DNA from 2 places in the Pectobacterium cacticida genome. Region 2 is predicted to be linked to the other one. Evidence: predicted binding sites of a transcription regulator. Region 2 holds the regulator's gene; the other holds the start of a gene.
What was found. Region 2 encodes PhoB, which activates phosphate uptake and scavenging genes when phosphate is short. Its sites were predicted from a motif close to CTGTCATAAAACTGNCNNAT; they were not measured.
Positions count from the first base shown of each region.

Region 1 (8,367 bases), 1.1 Mb from region 2:
GTCGTACAGCGGCTGGGTTTTTAATAACGCCTGAATCAGGCTGGATTTCCCAGCCCCGCTGGGAGCAGAAACGATATATAACGTGCCTTGAGCCATAGTGAAGTTTTATTAATGGTTACGATGATGAATGGTGATATGCGGCAGAAAATGCGCATTTCCCTGTATTATACACGCCTATATCCCATCAGTCGCGCTGCGATAAATTCTCCGCAAACCCCTTTTGTTATGTCATTGGGAAAACGTTTTGCCAACGTTTCCTTTTTAGATTGTGAAGCGCATTCCTGTCTTTTTTAATGCTGCTGCAAACAATGAATTATCTTGCAGTGTGTTTGGCATTTCCCTTTTTTTCGTCTCGTATTTTTCCCTCTACTCCTGTGTACTGCGGCCATTCTCGCATGGATGGTTGGAGGAACTATGTGGTTGAGAAACAGCATATTATGGATTGTTATCGTTGCTAGCGGTATCAGCCATTTTGCGGCGTTTGGCGCGTGTCCTGATTGGGACAACACGCGATCCCATAAAGAAATTGAAGCATTGCGTCAGCAATTAGAACGCTGGGATGACGCGTATTACGCCAAAGGTACAAGCCCGGTCGCGGACGATATTTACGATCAACTGCGAGAACAATTAAATCAATGGGTGAGCTGTTTTCAACCCCAAACGACGATCCCCATACCCTTACCGATTAATGGCAAACAACTTCACCCCGTCGCCCATACCGGATTGAAAAAAATGTCCGATCGCAGGCTACTGAAGTTATGGATTGATGCGCGTAAGGATGTCTGGATTCAGCCGAAAGTAGACGGTGTGGCCGTCACGCTGTTTTATCGGCATGGCAAACTTGTCTCAGCGGTTAGCCGGGGTAATGGCTTGCAGGGCGAAGATTGGACGGAAAAAGTTCGTCTAATTCCGGGAATTCCCCATTTGTTAACGGAGGCTCCTCGCTCTCTCATCTTACAAGGCGAGCTTTTCCTGAAGATGACCGATCATCGACAGAAGACTCAAGGCGGTGTTAATGCACGTTCGGTTGTGGCTGGAGAATTGCGTCGCCATCAACCATCGCCAGTATTATCGCAGATAGGCCTATTTGTCTGGGAGTGGCCCGATGGCCCAACGACGATGCCTGAAAGACTTGAGAAATTGACGAAAATGGGGTTTGCCGCGACGGCGGCTTATACACATGCTATTGCGTCATTTACAGACGCTGAGAAATGGCGACAACACTGGTATCGCAGTCCGCTACCATTTGTTACGGACGGCGTGGTAATCCGACAGGCAAAAGAACCGCAAGGGCGCTATTGGCGTGCCACATCAGCTGACTGGGCGATCGCCTGGAAATACCCACCCGTACATCACGTTACGGAAGTAGCCGATGTCGCGTTTTCTGTTGGGCGCACAGGCAAGATTGCGGTAGTGCTGAAACTGACCCCTATGAAATTGGATGACAAGTTGATCCGTCGTGTGAGTGTCGGTTCCCTGTCTCGTTGGAAGCAATGGGATGTGCTGCCCGGCGATAGGGTTAGCGTCAGCTTGGCAGGGCAAGGGATCCCTCGGTTGGATAACGTGGTATGGCGTAGCGCTGAGCGGCCTGACATCGCTTCTCCTGATGAACGTGATTTCCATGCGTTGAGTTGTTTTCACTATAGTATGGTTTGCCACCAGCAATTTCTGGCGCGCTTGGTTTGGCTAAGTGGAGAGCACGGACTCAATCTGGCCGGTGTGAGTGAAGGCGTATGGTCGCGTTTGTTGCAACATAATTTACTGGAAAACGTATTGTCGTGGTTATCGCTGACTAAAGCGCAGATTAATGCAATCAATGGCATAGGCGATAGGCGGGCAGAAGATATTTATAAGCGCTTGCAGTCAACACGACAGGTGCCGCTGTCCCAGTGGCTACTTGCGCTAGGCGTTCCGATTCCTCGTTCGGCAATTAGTGCGTTGGATCAGGTAGATTGGCTGGCATTACAGCAGCGGACGGCGCAACAGTGGAGACAATTTTCTGGTATTGGAGAACGGCGTGCCGAAGAAATTATGGCATTCATCAGGCACCCTATTATTATAGAATTCATCGCTCGCTTAGCGCGCGAGGGTATATATAACTGAGGAATGCGGTTTTCAAAATGGGTTGAGTCTGTGCCTTTGTGTTTTACGCTCGTTATCGGAAGGCTTTTTTACTATTTGCGTAGCGCGGTAATAGCGTGAATTTATAATTAGTCGGTCTGGATTTATCCATTGCGTTGCCTATAGCAGTAGTAAGTATACGTGATTATTTTTGTGGAACTCTATTGGTTCGGATGATGTCGTATAGCTTCAGAAAATAAGAAAGGCTGTTTGGGATACTTATCATAATGAAGTTCATGACTTCTTTTTCACAAACCTGGTTATCATTTTTCCTGGCACTTTATATTGGCCTTTTTCTAAATGGCTCAGTCTATTACCGACGATTTGATTATTTTTCACTCTCTGCTGGAGATCAGGTTCCAACGATTATTCCCGCTCTGGTTGAACTGACGGCAAGTGTTTTATTTACCTTTTTCCTCATGCGGGTCATTTCACTCGGAGGGCGTCGTTTTTATCAGATTATCGCTTCTCTGTTGGTGTTGATCTCTGTTGCTGCCAGTTATTACATGACATTTTTTAATGTCGTAATCGGCTATGGCATCATTGCTTCGGTCATGACTACCGATATTGACCTCTCAAAAGAAGTCGTTGGTTTCCGTTTTATTCTCTGGATGCTGGTGGTAAGCGCCTTGCCCCTGTTTTTAATTTGGACAAATTCGCTGCGCTACACCTTGCTCGAACAGATTAAATCGCCGGGAAAGCGATTAACCCCCTTTTTAGCTCTTGTCGTCGTGGTGGCGCTGGTATGGATGCCGCTCCGCTATATGGACAACATTCAGTCGAAATCCGAACGAGAATCTACTGTGGATTTGCCCAGTTATGGCGGCGTAGTTGCCCACTCTTATCTTCCCTCTAATTGGTTATCCGCATTAGGACTATTTGCATACACCAAGTATGACGAGAGTCAGGATTCTTCTAATCTCTTCGATCCGGTTCAGCATTTTACTTATGTTGCGCCCAAAGGCATCGATGATACCTACGTGATTTTTATTATTGGTGAAACAACCCGCTGGGATCATATGGGGCTGTTAGGCTATGAACGGGATACGACGCCGAAATTATCGCAAGAAAAAAATCTGGTCGCTTTCCGTGGCCAATCTTGTGATACCTCGACCAAGCTTTCCATGCGCTGTATGTTTGTGCGCGAAGGGGGGACGGAAGACAACCCACAGCGAACGTTAAAAGAACAAAATGTCTTTGCCGTCATGAAAGCGCTGGGTTTTACCTCTGAACTGTTTGCTATGCAAAGTGAAGTCTGGTTTTACAACAGCATTGAGGCCGATGATTACGCTTTCCGTGAAATGATTGCATCAGAAAAACGCAATGACGGTAAACCGGTGCAGGACATGTTGCTGGTTGATGAAGTGAAAGACTCGCTGGCACGCTACCCTAAAGGTAAGCATTTAATTGTGTTGCATACAAAGGGCTCTCATTATCTGTACTCTATGCGTTATCCCCGTAGCTATGCGCGCTATCAGCCGGAATGTATGGGGGTCGATGCCTCTTGTACGCGTGAGCAACTCATTAACGCTTTCGATAATAGCGTTCTCTATACCGATAGCTTTATTGATAGCGTGATCGATCAGGTGCGCGATAAGAAAGCGCTCGTATTTTATGCTTCCGATCATGGTGAATCGATTGATGATAATTACCATTTTCACGGCACTCCACGCCAAATGGCTCCGCCTGAGCAATTCCGCTCACCGATGATGGTATGGGCTTCGGATAAATTTCTTTCTACAAACGAGAATCTACAGGCATTTGCACAGTTGAAAGCGCAGCAGCGTGTTGGCAAGACACATCGCCACGTAGAGTTGTTTGACTCAATCCTTGGATGTTTGGGATACACATCACCTGACGGCGGCATCATCCCTAAAAATAATTGGTGCTATAGAATGTGAATCTCAAGGAAGGGGGCAGATTTTGGTTGCTCGTATAGAGATTTTGGTAACTCGTATAGAGAGTAATAACGTGATTTTGTGGTCGAAATCCTTTTGCCAAAAAGGGATTGACGCTTCAATTGGGGCGCAGTAATATGCGCCCGCATTCGGTGAGTGGCGCAGCCTGGTAGCGCACTTCGTTCGGGACGAAGGGGTCGGAGGTTCGAATCCTCTCTCACCGACCAAATCGGCTTTCGGTAGGTATCGAACATTGCCGGAAAAGAAGCTGTAAATCCTCCATTCAAGTGTTTTTTTATCGTAACGACACCCATCATCATAAAATAAACCACGTCATATCTGGTCTTCTAACCTCAGTGATGTCGTACACTTTTTTAGCAATCTGGTGAAAATCGGATACGACAACTTTTAGTACCGTATTATCTTTCCTGTATCCGTTTTTCAGCGAAAAGCCTGACGTGTAGAAAGATGGACCGCAGACTGATATGGCGATTTCTATTGATGTTTTCTAAATCTGGTTTTTAAATTTGCTTTACTTTATTTAGGTTACCCAGCGGTAGCGCCTGTGCGCAGGCCCACGCTGAGCTCCACGCCCATTGAAAGTTATAGCCGCCAAGCCAGCCAGTGACATCGACCACTTCACCGATAAAATACAACCCCGGCACGGCGGTGGCTTCCATGGTCTTGGAGGACAGTGCGCGGGTGTCAACGCCGCCAAGGGTTACCTCGGCGGTGCGGTAGCCTTCTGTGCCATTGGGTTGTACACGCCATTGTTGCAGGCTGTGTTCAATCCGTGTTCGCTGCGCGCCATTAAGCTGTTTGAGCGTGATATCCGGTAGTTGCCCTAATGCTTGCAGGCATTCGATCAGCCGTTTGGGTAACCACTGTGCCAACGTGTTTTTCAAACTCTGGTTAGGATGAGCGCTGCGTTCGTCGTTGAGGATCTGGGTGATATTGTGGTCGGGTAAAAGGTTAATAGTGACAAATTCACCTGCCTGCCAGTAACTGGAAATTTGTAAAATTGCAGGGCCGGAAAGTCCACGATGAGTAAAGAGAATGTTCTCACGGAAAGTTGTGCCGTTTTCTGCGGTAACTATGGCAGGCACGGAGACGCCGGAAAGCGTTTGCAGTTGTTCCAGCAGAGGCTTGTGCAGCGTGAATGGCACCAGAGCCGCACGGGTCGGCAGGACGTTGATGCCAAACTGTGCCGCAAGCTGGTAACCAAAGGGTGTCGCACCCAGTCCGGGCATCGACAGTCCACCGCTAGCGACAACCAGCGAGGTGCAGTGGAATGATGCCCCGTTGCTTAATCGGATGGAGAACCGTTCGCCGGTTTTTTCCACTGAAGCGACATCGCTGCGCAGACGAACCGTGACGTTAGCGCGTTCGCATTCTGTCTCCAACATAGCCACAATTTGCTGCGCAGAATCATCGCAAAAGAGTTGGCCGAGCGTTTTCTCGTGGTAGGCGATGTGATAACTGTCTACCAGGTTGAGGAAATCCCATTGGGTATAACGCGCCAATGCTGACTTACAAAAGTGAGGGTTGTCAGATAGATATGCTGATGGTTCGACATACTTATTGGTAAAATTGCAGCGACCGCCGCCGGACATCAATATTTTCCGACCCGCTTTTTTGCCGTTATCAAGCAGCAAAACACGTAACCCGCGTTGCCCCGCCTGTGCCGCACAAAACAGGCCCGCTGCGCCGGCGCCAATAATGACGGCGTCAAACCGTTCCTCTCTGCATTGATCCACTATGCATCGCTCCAATAGGTGATTAAATAGCCGCTGCTTGATGAGCCATAGGGCGGCAGATTGTAGTGTTGCTTGTTGTTCGATACCAGCGTAACCATTTGCATGTTTTAGTAAAAATATATAATCATTTGATTTTTATAGGTTAAGTGTTTTTGAAGACTATCGGAGACCTACAGTAAGTCAAAAAAATGTCATATTTCGCTTTTCCCAACCCCTGCTTGTCACCGATAATGCGCCGCGTTCATGACCACTAAATGGCCTAACGTTTATGCTACATTTATTTGCCGGACTGGATTACTACACCGGCCTGATGTTGATATTGGCTTTGTTGTTTGTACTAATGTACGAAGCCATAAATGGTTTTCACGATACGGCGAATGCCGTTGCCACTGTTATTTATACCCGCGCCATGCGCGCAGAGTTCGCTGTTGTGATGGCAGGTATCTTTAACTTTCTCGGTGTATTGCTGGGCGGCCTGAGCGTGGCCTATGCGATTGTTCACCTACTCCCCACCGATTTATTACTGAATGTGAGTTCAGCACACGGTCTGGTCATGGTGTTTTCCATGCTGCTGGCCGCCATTATCTGGAACCTCGGTACGTGGTATTTCGGTATACCTGCTTCCAGTTCTCATACATTGATCGGTTCCATTATCGGTATTGGTTTGACCAATGCGTTACTGACAAATACCTCCGTTGTTGACGCGTTGAATATCCCGAAAATGGTTAGCATTTTCCTCTCGTTATTACTCTCGCCGATAGTGGGGATGGTGATCGCCGGTTTAATGTTATTGCTGATGCGCCGATTCTGGAACAACAGTAAAAAACGTAAACGCGTGCATCTGACGCCAGTCGATCGTGAGAAACAGGATGGTAAACGAAAGCCGCCTTTCTGGACGCGTACCGCGCTGATTTTGTCGGCGGTTGGCGTGAGTTTCTCTCACGGTGCCAACGACGGTCAGAAAGGTATTGGCTTGATTATGCTGGTGTTGATTGGCGTTGCGCCTGCCGGTTTTATTGTCAACATGAATGCATCGGGTTATGACATTAGCCGCACCCGCGATGCCGTAATCAACTTGCAGGACTATTACAAGCAGCATGGAGAGGCGCTGGCGCACGTTATTGACCTGTCTCCACCGGTTATCCCTGCGACGGAAAACACGATTCCTGGTAGCAATCAAACTGAGTTCCACTGCGATAGTTCACGCGTGATGATAGCGATTGAACGTGCGCAAAATATGCTAAATAACCTGAAAAGTTATGACCAGTTGAACCCGGACGATCGTAGTCGCGCGCGCCGCCTGCTGATGTGCATCGCAGACACGATGGATCGGGTAATTAAACTGCCTGAAACGTCCGGTGATGATAAAAGCTATCTGAGCAATCTGCGTAAGGACATGCTACAGACGGTGGAGTATGCGCCTCTTTGGATTATCGTAGCGGTCGCGCTAGCGCTATCGATGGGGACGATGGTGGGCTGGAGACGCGTGGCGGTCACCATTGGCGAGAAGATTGGTAAAAAAGGGATGACCTACGCGCAAGGTGTGTCGGCACAGGTAACCGCGGCGCTATCGATTGGCGTTGCCAGCTACACGGGAATGCCGGTTTCCACTACGCACGTCTTGTCCTCGGCGGTGGCCGGTACGATGATTGCGGACGGCGGCGGCGTACAAAGCAAAACGATTAAAAGTATTCTGCTGGCCTGGGTATTGACACTGCCTGTTTCGATGCTGATGTCTGGTACGTTGTATTGGCTGGCGTTAAAGCTGATTTAGCCTCTGCCCCATTAGCACTATTTTACTTGCCAAAGAAAGGCGATTCCGTGGGGATCGCCTTTTTACGTTAGGGGCTGTACATGCCTCAATACCCGATGGCCATGGCGACCAGACTAATGACAATCAGGCCAAACAGGGCGGTTGTGAGCAAGAATTGTCCCCGTACCCGCTCACAGCGGCGGATAAATTCCGGGTCATGATGGTCAAGATAGCGCTGTGTGTAGAGGTAGCGCATCAATCGCATTTGTTTACTTGGTTGGCCGTGTGACGTAAAGAACCCGCCGCCATCGACGTATTGATAAAGTAAAGGGTCGCAGTCACGTAAGATTAGCAGTAACACGCGTAACGAAGAGTAGTATCTCGCCATGTTAATGATGCAGACAATACATAGGGCCCAGAAAAGTGCAAATGTACTAATCATGCTTCCCTCCCGGTCATTCTATTTGTCAGATAGGATCGCCATTGATTATCGTCACCCACTGTTGACCAGTGATAAACATTACGATTATCGATGATGATTATCTGCGGATGATTATGCCACGCGCTTGCGCTTGATTTTATTGTCATTCGGGTAACCATAACGTCATGGCTAGCCCCGCCCTTGCAGGGCGTAATGGATGAACCCACCACTCCCTGATTAATAGTGTAGAAGAAGATTGTTCGTTTGTGTCGGAACGGCTAACGCAGCCGATGGAAAGGACAATATGCAACAAGACCATGCCCTTTCCAGAAGGCGAAATGACACCTTCGGGCCTGAAAGACGCGGTTTCAACTACACTTAATAAGAGAATTAACTGGTTGAGCCAGAGAATCAACA
Region 1 is NZ_CP133656.1:3,986,988-3,995,354, reverse strand. It holds gene gmk (guanylate kinase) at 1-96, opposite strand, end outside; gene ligB (NAD-dependent DNA ligase LigB) at 415-2,103, shown strand; gene eptB (kdo(2)-lipid A phosphoethanolamine 7''-transferase) at 2,349-4,022, shown strand; tRNA gene RFN81_RS18150 (tRNA-Pro) at 4,170-4,246, shown strand; gene RFN81_RS18145 (NAD(P)/FAD-dependent oxidoreductase) at 4,541-5,776, opposite strand; gene pitA (inorganic phosphate transporter PitA) at 6,045-7,550, shown strand; gene uspB (universal stress protein UspB) at 7,636-7,971, opposite strand.
Region 1: a site for PhoB is predicted at 5,954-5,973, ahead of pitA (inorganic phosphate transporter PitA). Genes of this name have one in related genera too.

Region 2 (8,367 bases):
GGCGCTGTAGCCGATCGTCAGCCAATTGGCGTTGAAGTTCACCCTGTTGTCGCAGATTGGTTTTCAGCGTTTCATCCTGCGTCACCAACCGTTGCTGTATCGCTTCTTGCGTGATGTCTTCCGTCAGAGAGGCTGGTCGTTTTTGTTGCTGTTCAAGGAGCGCCTGTTCAGCCTGCTGCCGCAGCGCCGTTGCCTGCTGCAAGTGCTGATACAGTGTTTCCTTAAGTTCCTGCAATGTCTGGCGTTCCTGTTCATCAAGCAGCGCATCGAGAAAGGTGGTTTCATCAATGAAAGTGCTTTGCTGCAACGCCAGAGTAAAGCGTTCGGCCGCACTCTCATGCTGGCGTGTACACTGGTCATATTGCTGCTGCGTGCTAGCCAGCTCTCCCGTCAGACGGCTTAACGCCGTTTCGGTTTGCTGTCGAGCTGATAGGGCTAGCCTCAGCGCATCGTCGTACTGCTGGCTGGCTCGCTGTAGCTGTTCGCGCACGGTGGCGATTTGTCTGTCCCCGAACAATGCCTGCCGCGCCTGTTGGTTTGCACTGAGCAACGCAAGGTGCTGTTCCAACTGCTGTTGCTGCGTTTGGCATTGCTGTTTTGCTTCGGTCACGTTGTGATTCAGATGCTGTAGGTCGCTTTCCAACGTGGCTAACAGAGGAATTAAGCGAGATTGCTCCTGCTCTTTGGTTTTCCAGTCTTGCCATTCTCTGTCACGCTGAGCCAGCCAGCCATCCTGTGTGTCAGCGTCTGGCAAAAGAAGCCCCACCGTTGTCAGCGTCTGCGTGATGTCCTGAGTATGTTGTGCGATCTGCTGATGCACGTTTTGCAGTGATTGATCGATCTCTTGTTGCGTAACGCTTAGCGAGGATTGCTGCTGGATATTCAACGCGATCTTCTGCTCGAGTTCTCGCTGTAATGCCTCTGCGGCAGTCAGTAAATCCTTACTTTCCTGCCACTGTTTTTGCAATTGCTCGCGTGCGGCAATCTGCTGTCGAATGGCCTGTTCTTCGGCTTCACGCTCTGTAAGCCAGACGGCTATTTCGTCCTGCTGTTCCAGCGAGTAGGTAACTTGTAAGCGCTCACTGACATCTTGCCATTGTTGCAGCAGAGCCTGATGCTCGCTATCGCATTGAGCAAGCTCCAATTGCAGCTGTTCCCGCTGCTGTAAGCGTGCGTTCAGCTCAGCAGTGGTGTTTGCCAGCGCGATGGTTAACTGGTTCACCTCCTGTTGTAGTGCCGTCAGACGCCGTTGCGTTTCAGACGGTTGCAATGCCTGATAGCGCTCGATGGCGGGGTGCTCCGTTGAGCCGCATAGCGGGCACGCCTCTCCCGCCTGTAGCCGCTGGCGTTCGGCTTCCAGCTTAACAATATGCATTTCCTGCCGATATATCGTTTCCAAATCGGCCAGACGCTCGCTGCGTTGCTGATGTTCAGACTGCTGCTGTTTCTGCAATATTTCTAACTGGTCGATATGGTCTTGTGTCTCAACGAGTTTGGCGAGATGTTGCTGCTTGCTCACCTGAAGGCGCTGGTATTGGTCGCTGACGGTGGCGAGTTGCCGACATATAGCCTGCTGATCCATGAGCTGATTAAAGCGCTGGTACAGAGCGGAAAGTGGCTGGTGCGCATCCTGAAGTTGCCGCGTTTCATCATGTTGAGTGAACAGCTGGCGCACAGCATTAACGGCCTTTTGTTGCTCACGCAACTGTATCGCCAGCTTGTCGGCTTCTTGCTGCCATGCCGTCGACTCTGCCATATGCTGTGCCTGTTTGTGGTTCAGCTTTTGTCGATCGTCCTGCAACTGGCGCAACTGGCGAAATTGGGTACGCCATAGCGGTAACAGCTCTCCCCATTGCTGGTGATGTGCGTGTTGCTGGCGATAAGATTGGATCTGTTCAAGCTGCCGCTTAGCTTGCCGTTGTTCTGCGGCGACCTGTGTTTGTTTAGACTCGTTGGCGTGCAGGCGAGCCTGCGTTTTTGCCAGTTCATCCTGCCGCTGGTTTTTTTGCTGTTCCAGCATAGCAATGCGCTGGTCAAGCGGCACGACCTGCTCGTTGATCAAACGCTCTTGTTCCTGCCGCTCTCGTTTATGTTTGCTAACGTCTTGCTCCGCCTTTTCCTCCTGCTGGCGCAGAGTAGTTAACTCACTTTGCTTATCGGCCAGCGATCGGGACAAGTGCTCAATCCGCTGGGCGAGTGCCAGAGACTCCTGACGGTAGCGCTCTTTTTCCTGATGTAGCGGTCTCAGTTTTTCTGCCGGTTCGTTGTTGGCTAATTTGTCGAGCTGCGATCTGGCCTGCTGGATGGCGGATTCGGCGCGCGTATGTTGCGCCTGCGCATGCGTTACCCTCGTTTGCTGCAGCGTCAGTTGCTCAAACCAGCGCAGCGCAGTCAGTGTTTGCTCACGTTCGGCGTTGCGCTGTTGCTCCTGTTGCGTCAGTTCGGCAAGCTGATTTTCTATCTGCTGGCGTTGTTCATCGCTCAATAATTGAATACTGAGTGCGCGCGTCTGTAACGTGTTCAATGCGACGCTGGCTTGTTTGTGCTTGTCATAAACGCGTTCGGAAATCAGGCCGTAGATATCTGTACCCGTTAATTCTTCCAGAAGTGCCGCCCTATCGTCCGCCTTAGCGTTGAGGAAGGCGGCAAATTGTCCCTGCGATAACATCATAGATCGCGTAAAGCGGCCGAAATCCAACCCGGTGAGCTGTGTGATCATGTCTTTTTTGTCATTCAGCTTTTCACACAGAATTTTACCGCCTTCAATAAGCGCGAGTTCGGCCTTGGGAGACTGTAAGTTGCCATCAGGCGCATTTCTTGCCCTACGTTGGCTCCAGAAGGCACGATATCCGACGCCTTTGACCTCAAATTCGACCTCGGCAAGGCATTCTGCGGTGTTACGCGTCATCAAATCATTCTGGCTGGCGGAAAGCAGCCCAAGGCGTGGCGTCTCGTGGTATAACGCCAGACAAATGGCGTCGAGTAGCGTCGTTTTCCCGGCGCCTGTCGGGCCGGTAATGGCGAATAGAGCGTTGCTGGAAAAAGGCTCCTGCGTGAAATCGATCTTCCATTCGCCTTTCAACGCGTTAAGGTTTTTTAAGCGCAGGCTGAGAATTTTCATTCGGCAGCCTCGCTATTTTCTAATTCGTTAATAACCTGATTAAACAGCGTGCGCATGCGCTGTTGGCAACCATTTTCCAGGTCGGCCTCCATTGCCAGACGACGTTCAAAAACGTCATAAACACTTAATTCATTCAGCGTTTCCTTATCCTGTCGGATAATCGCCTGCATACGTTGTTCACGTGCGCGCCGGAGTCGAAGCACCTCGACAGGCAAGCCCTCGGTCATGGCCTGAATGCGTTTCTGCATGTCGCTCAGGTAATCCTGCGTGTTGAGTTCGATATCCAGCCATACCGGTTTATCCCCTTGATAGGTTTTGAAAGCGGTGAGCCGCTGCTCAATGTCGCGCAGACTGCCTTTCATCAACAGCATCGGCTGGGTCACGGGGATTGGCAGGGTATCTATCTGTATCCGTGGCGGTGTTTTCGACAAATCATCGGCGGTGAAGCTGACCAGACAGACTGATTTCTCACTGTTGAGTTCATCAAAACTGAGCGGGATGGGGGAACCGCTGTAGCGAATATGCTCACTTTGGGTTACGCGTTGCGGCCGATGAATATGGCCAAGCGCGATATAATCTGCGGGAGGGAAAGCCTGGGCAGGGAAAGCATCGAGCGTGCCAATATAGATGTCACGCACAGATTCGGAGGCGGTCGCGCCAATGGTCGTCAGGTGCCCGGTTGCAATAATCGGTAGCGGCAGGCCGAGTTCATCACGTTTTTGGCAAGCCAGTTGGTAACTGCGCTGGTAGTGCGTCGTAATCGCTTCCTGAAGCGCGAACTGTTTTTCATCGCCTGATTGCCCGGCTTTGCTAGTGAGCACATCTCGTGGACGCAAATAAGGAATTGCGCAGAGCAGGGCGCCGGGTTGATGCTGACGGTTTTCCAGTAACAGCACCTGTTGAGCGGGATCATCACTGGCGCTGGCAACGACCTGCGTATTCAGGCAGGCCAGTACATCACGGGATTCGTTTAACATCGCCACCGAGTCATGGTTTCCACCGAGAATGACAAGCTGGCAGCCTGTTCGCTGTAGTTCAACGACAAAGCGATAGTACATTTCTCGCGCATAGCTAGGGGGGGAACCGTTATCAAAAATATCCCCCGCGACGATAACAGCGTCGACTTCATGTTGAACCACCTGGGCAATGAGCCAGTGCAGGAAAGCCTGATGTTCCGCGGCGCGGCTTTTGGAATAAAAATATTGTCCTAAATGCCAATCGGCGGTGTGGATAATGCGCATTGGGCTCTCTCAATATTTATACGATAGGCATTGTCATTATTCATTATGCGAATTGCGAATAAGGAAACGCCTATCTCGTCGCGATAGTGATCTGTCATCGTCATGCTACGATTATATAGAGCAAGGGTGATGGCTGTCGCGCGGGGAATTGAGCGTTTGCAATGCGGCTCGAAAAACAGGATGTCTAGGGTGCAATAGCCTACAATGAGAGGTCAGGCGTTTTTCATAAATCTGTCATAAAACTGACGCATAATGCCTCCGCCTGCTAACAGCGACGATGATTAACGACAGGATTAACGATGGCAAAACGCATATTAGTCGTGGAAGATGAAGCACCAATCCGTGAAATGGTTTGCTTTGTACTGGAGCAAAATGGCTATCAGCCAGTTGAAGCTGAAGATTATGACAGCGCGGTAACGCAGTTGTCGGAACCCTTTCCTGATTTGGTGCTATTAGACTGGATGCTGCCGGGTGGTTCGGGCTTGCAATTTATCAAGCATATGAAGCGGGAGGCGCTGACGCGTGATATTCCGGTGATGATGTTGACCGCCCGCGGTGAGGAAGAGGACCGTGTGCGCGGGCTGGAAGTCGGCGCGGATGATTATATTACCAAGCCGTTTTCGCCCAAAGAGTTGGTTGCACGCATCAAAGCGGTTATGCGCCGCATTTCGCCGATGGCGGTGGAAGATGTGATCGAAATGCGTGGATTAAGCCTCGATCCTTCCTCGCATCGCGTGACGACCGAAGAGCTTGCGTTGGACATGGGGCCGACGGAATTTAAATTGCTGCATTTTTTTATGACACACCCCGAGCGTGTTTATAGTCGGGAACAGTTGCTCAATCATGTGTGGGGCACTAACGTTTATGTAGAAGATCGAACCGTCGATGTCCATATTCGTCGCCTGCGTAAAGCGCTGGAAACCAGCGGGCATGACAAAATGGTGCAAACCGTTCGGGGAACGGGTTACCGTTTTTCAACGCGTTACTGAGGTGGTATTCACCGGAGAAATGTTAACGTGCTAGAGCGTTTATCCTGGAAAAGGCTAGCATTGGAGCTGGCTTTTTTTTGTTTGCCTGCGGTGCTACTGGGGCTGATTTTTGGCTATCTGCCCTGGTTCCTGCTGGTCGCCGTACTGAGCCTGCTCTGCTGGAATTTTTATAACCAGTTGAAACTATCCCATTGGCTGTGGGTCGATCGCAGTATGACGCCGCCGCCCGGCCGTTGGAGCTGGGAGCCGCTGTTTTACGGCCTTTATCAGATGCAATTACGTAATCGCCGCCGTCGCCGCGAACTGGCGCTTTTAATCAAACGATTCCGTAGCGGTGCCGAATCTTTACCCGATGCCGTGGTAATGACTACCGAAGACGGGACCATCTTTTGGTGTAATCATCTGGCGCAGCATCTGTTAAGTTTCCGTTGGCCGGAGGATAACGGTCAAAATATTCTTAACTTATTACGTTATCCCGACTTTACCAATTACATGAAGGCGCAGGATTTTAGCCGCCCTCTCACACTGCAATTGAATAATTCCCACCATGTTGAATTTCGCATAATGCCGTATTCCGCAGGGCAGTTACTGATGGTGGTACGCGATGTTACGCAAATGCACCAGCTTGAAGGCGCCAGACGTAACTTTTTCGCTAATGTCAGTCATGAGCTGCGAACGCCGCTTACGGTGCTGCAAGGGTATTTGGAAATGATGCAGGAAGATACGTTGGATGCGGCGTTGCGAGGGAAAGCGTTGAGTACGATGCAGGAGCAGACTCGGCGGATGGACGGATTAGTTAAACAACTGCTAACGTTATCCCGTATTGAGGCGGCTACGGCGATTGATCTAAATGAAAAAGTAGATATTCCGCTGATATTGCGCGTATTGCAACGAGAAGCGCAGACGCTGAGCCAGGGACGCCATGAGATAGTCTTCCGCGTAAATGAAAACCTTCGCGTGTTTGGCAATGAAGAACAACTCCGTAGCGCCGTATCCAATCTGGTCTATAACGCCGTTAACCATACTCCAGAAGGGACGCATATCGAAGTGTGTTGGCAGAAGGTTCCGCAGGGGGCGCAGTTTCAGGTTAGCGATAACGGGCCGGGAATTGCGGCCGAGCATTTACCACGCCTAACAGAACGCTTTTACCGGGTTGACAAAGCGCGTTCACGGCAGACCGGTGGCAGCGGGCTGGGGCTGGCAATTGTTAAACACGCGCTCAGCCACCATGATTCCCGTCTGGAAATCATGAGCGAGGATGGTTTGGGAGCGCGATTTGTCTTTACCCTGCCGAACCCGTTGATTGTACCGACCTCTCTGGCCGAGAATACGACAAAATCTTCGGCCTGACGGAAAATAGTATTGATGAGACTCGCCATTCGTATTGCTGGCGCTTGGCTACTGCTGATCGGCGCGTTTTGTTTTGCTCAGCCTCGCCAGATGCTGGCGGGGAATCTATCCAGCGCGGGATCGGATACGCTGGCTAATCTCATGACGTTCTGGGCGGCTGATTTCAACCAGCACTACCCAAACGTGAATTTACAGATTCAGGCCGCTGGGTCATCTTCCGCGCCAACGTCTCTGGCATCGGGAGCGGCGCAACTTGGGCCGATGAGCCGGGCGATGAAAGCCAGTGAAATCGAGGCATTTGTCCGACACTATGGTTATCCACCCTTGGCTGTGCCGGTAGCGATGGATGCGCTGGTTGTGTTGGTTAATCAGGATAACCCACTACCTGGGCTGAATGTTTCACAGTTGGATGCAATCTTTTCCATTACGCAGCGCTGCGGCCACCACCAGCCGATAAAATTCTGGGGCGACCTCGGCTTGCACGGCAGTTGGCAACGGCGCGCGTTACTGCGCTATGGACGAAATTCAGCGTCGGGAACCTATGGCTTTTTCAAACAAAGGGCGCTTTGCAGCGGTGATTTTCTTCCGCAAGTGAATGAGTTGCCCGGATCGTCCTCTGTCGTGCAGGCCGTTGCCGCCTCAACCGAGGCTATTGGCTACGCCAGCGTGGGCTTTCGCGCGAGTGGAGTCAGGATGGTACCTCTGGCGGTGGAAGGGCACGATTATATCTTCCCCTCAACTGAAAATATCCGCAGTGGTTTATATCCCTACACCCGCTATCTCTACATCTATGTGAATAAGGCACCCGGCCAGGCGCTGGATGCGCTGGTGGCGGCTTTTTTAGATCGCGTGCTCTCTGAAACGGGGCAGTCGCTGGTCAGCCAGGATGGTTACCTGCCATTGCCGGAGGCCGTGCGGCATCAGGCGCGACAGCAGATTGGCTTGCTGAAATAATGTCGTCGCCTGTCCGTATATGACCATACTTAACCTTAAATGAATTTTATTCATGTTACATGAGCATTCTTCAATTGCCCTGATCAGGGTTACATGACAGGATAGCGACAAATTCAGACGTCCAGATGGCTAAATAGATGTATGATGTAACAATCATTCTGGATGATTATTTCATATAGAAACCATTTTCCAGTGTGCGTTTTTCTTGAAGAAGCGTGCGGGCAATAGTTCAGGAGCAATACATGGCAACCCATTCATTCCCTTTTCGTGCCGAAATCGTCGGCAGTTTTCTCCGTCCAGCGGCCATCAAGCAGGCTCGCATTCAGCATCAGGCAGGCGAGATTGACGACATCACTCTGCGTAATATCGAAGATCGTGAGATTTTGCGCGTAGTGGAAAAGCAACGTGAAGCGGGCTTGCAGGTGGTTACCGATGGTGAATTTCGTCGAGCCTGGTGGCACTTCGATTTCTTCGCCGATTTACATGGCGTAGAACGTTACGAAGCTGAACACGGTATCCAATTCAACGGTATTCAAACCAAATCCCATGCCATTCGCGTTGTGGATAAAGTCCGTTTTAACGCCCAACATCCCATGCTCGATCATTTCCGCTATCTGAAGAGTATTTCAGGGGATGCCGTCGCCAAGATGACGATTCCTAGTCCGAGCGTGATGCATTTTCGCGGTGGACGCAAAGCGATTGATGCAACGGT
Region 2 is NZ_CP133656.1:927,693-936,059, forward strand. It holds gene RFN81_RS04390 (AAA family ATPase) at 1-3,121, opposite strand, end outside; gene sbcD (exonuclease subunit SbcD) at 3,118-4,362, opposite strand; gene phoB (phosphate response regulator transcription factor PhoB) at 4,662-5,351, shown strand; gene phoR (phosphate regulon sensor histidine kinase PhoR) at 5,379-6,701, shown strand; gene RFN81_RS04410 (PstS family phosphate ABC transporter substrate-binding protein) at 6,717-7,655, shown strand; gene RFN81_RS04415 (cobalamin-independent methionine synthase II family protein) at 7,898-8,367, shown strand, end outside.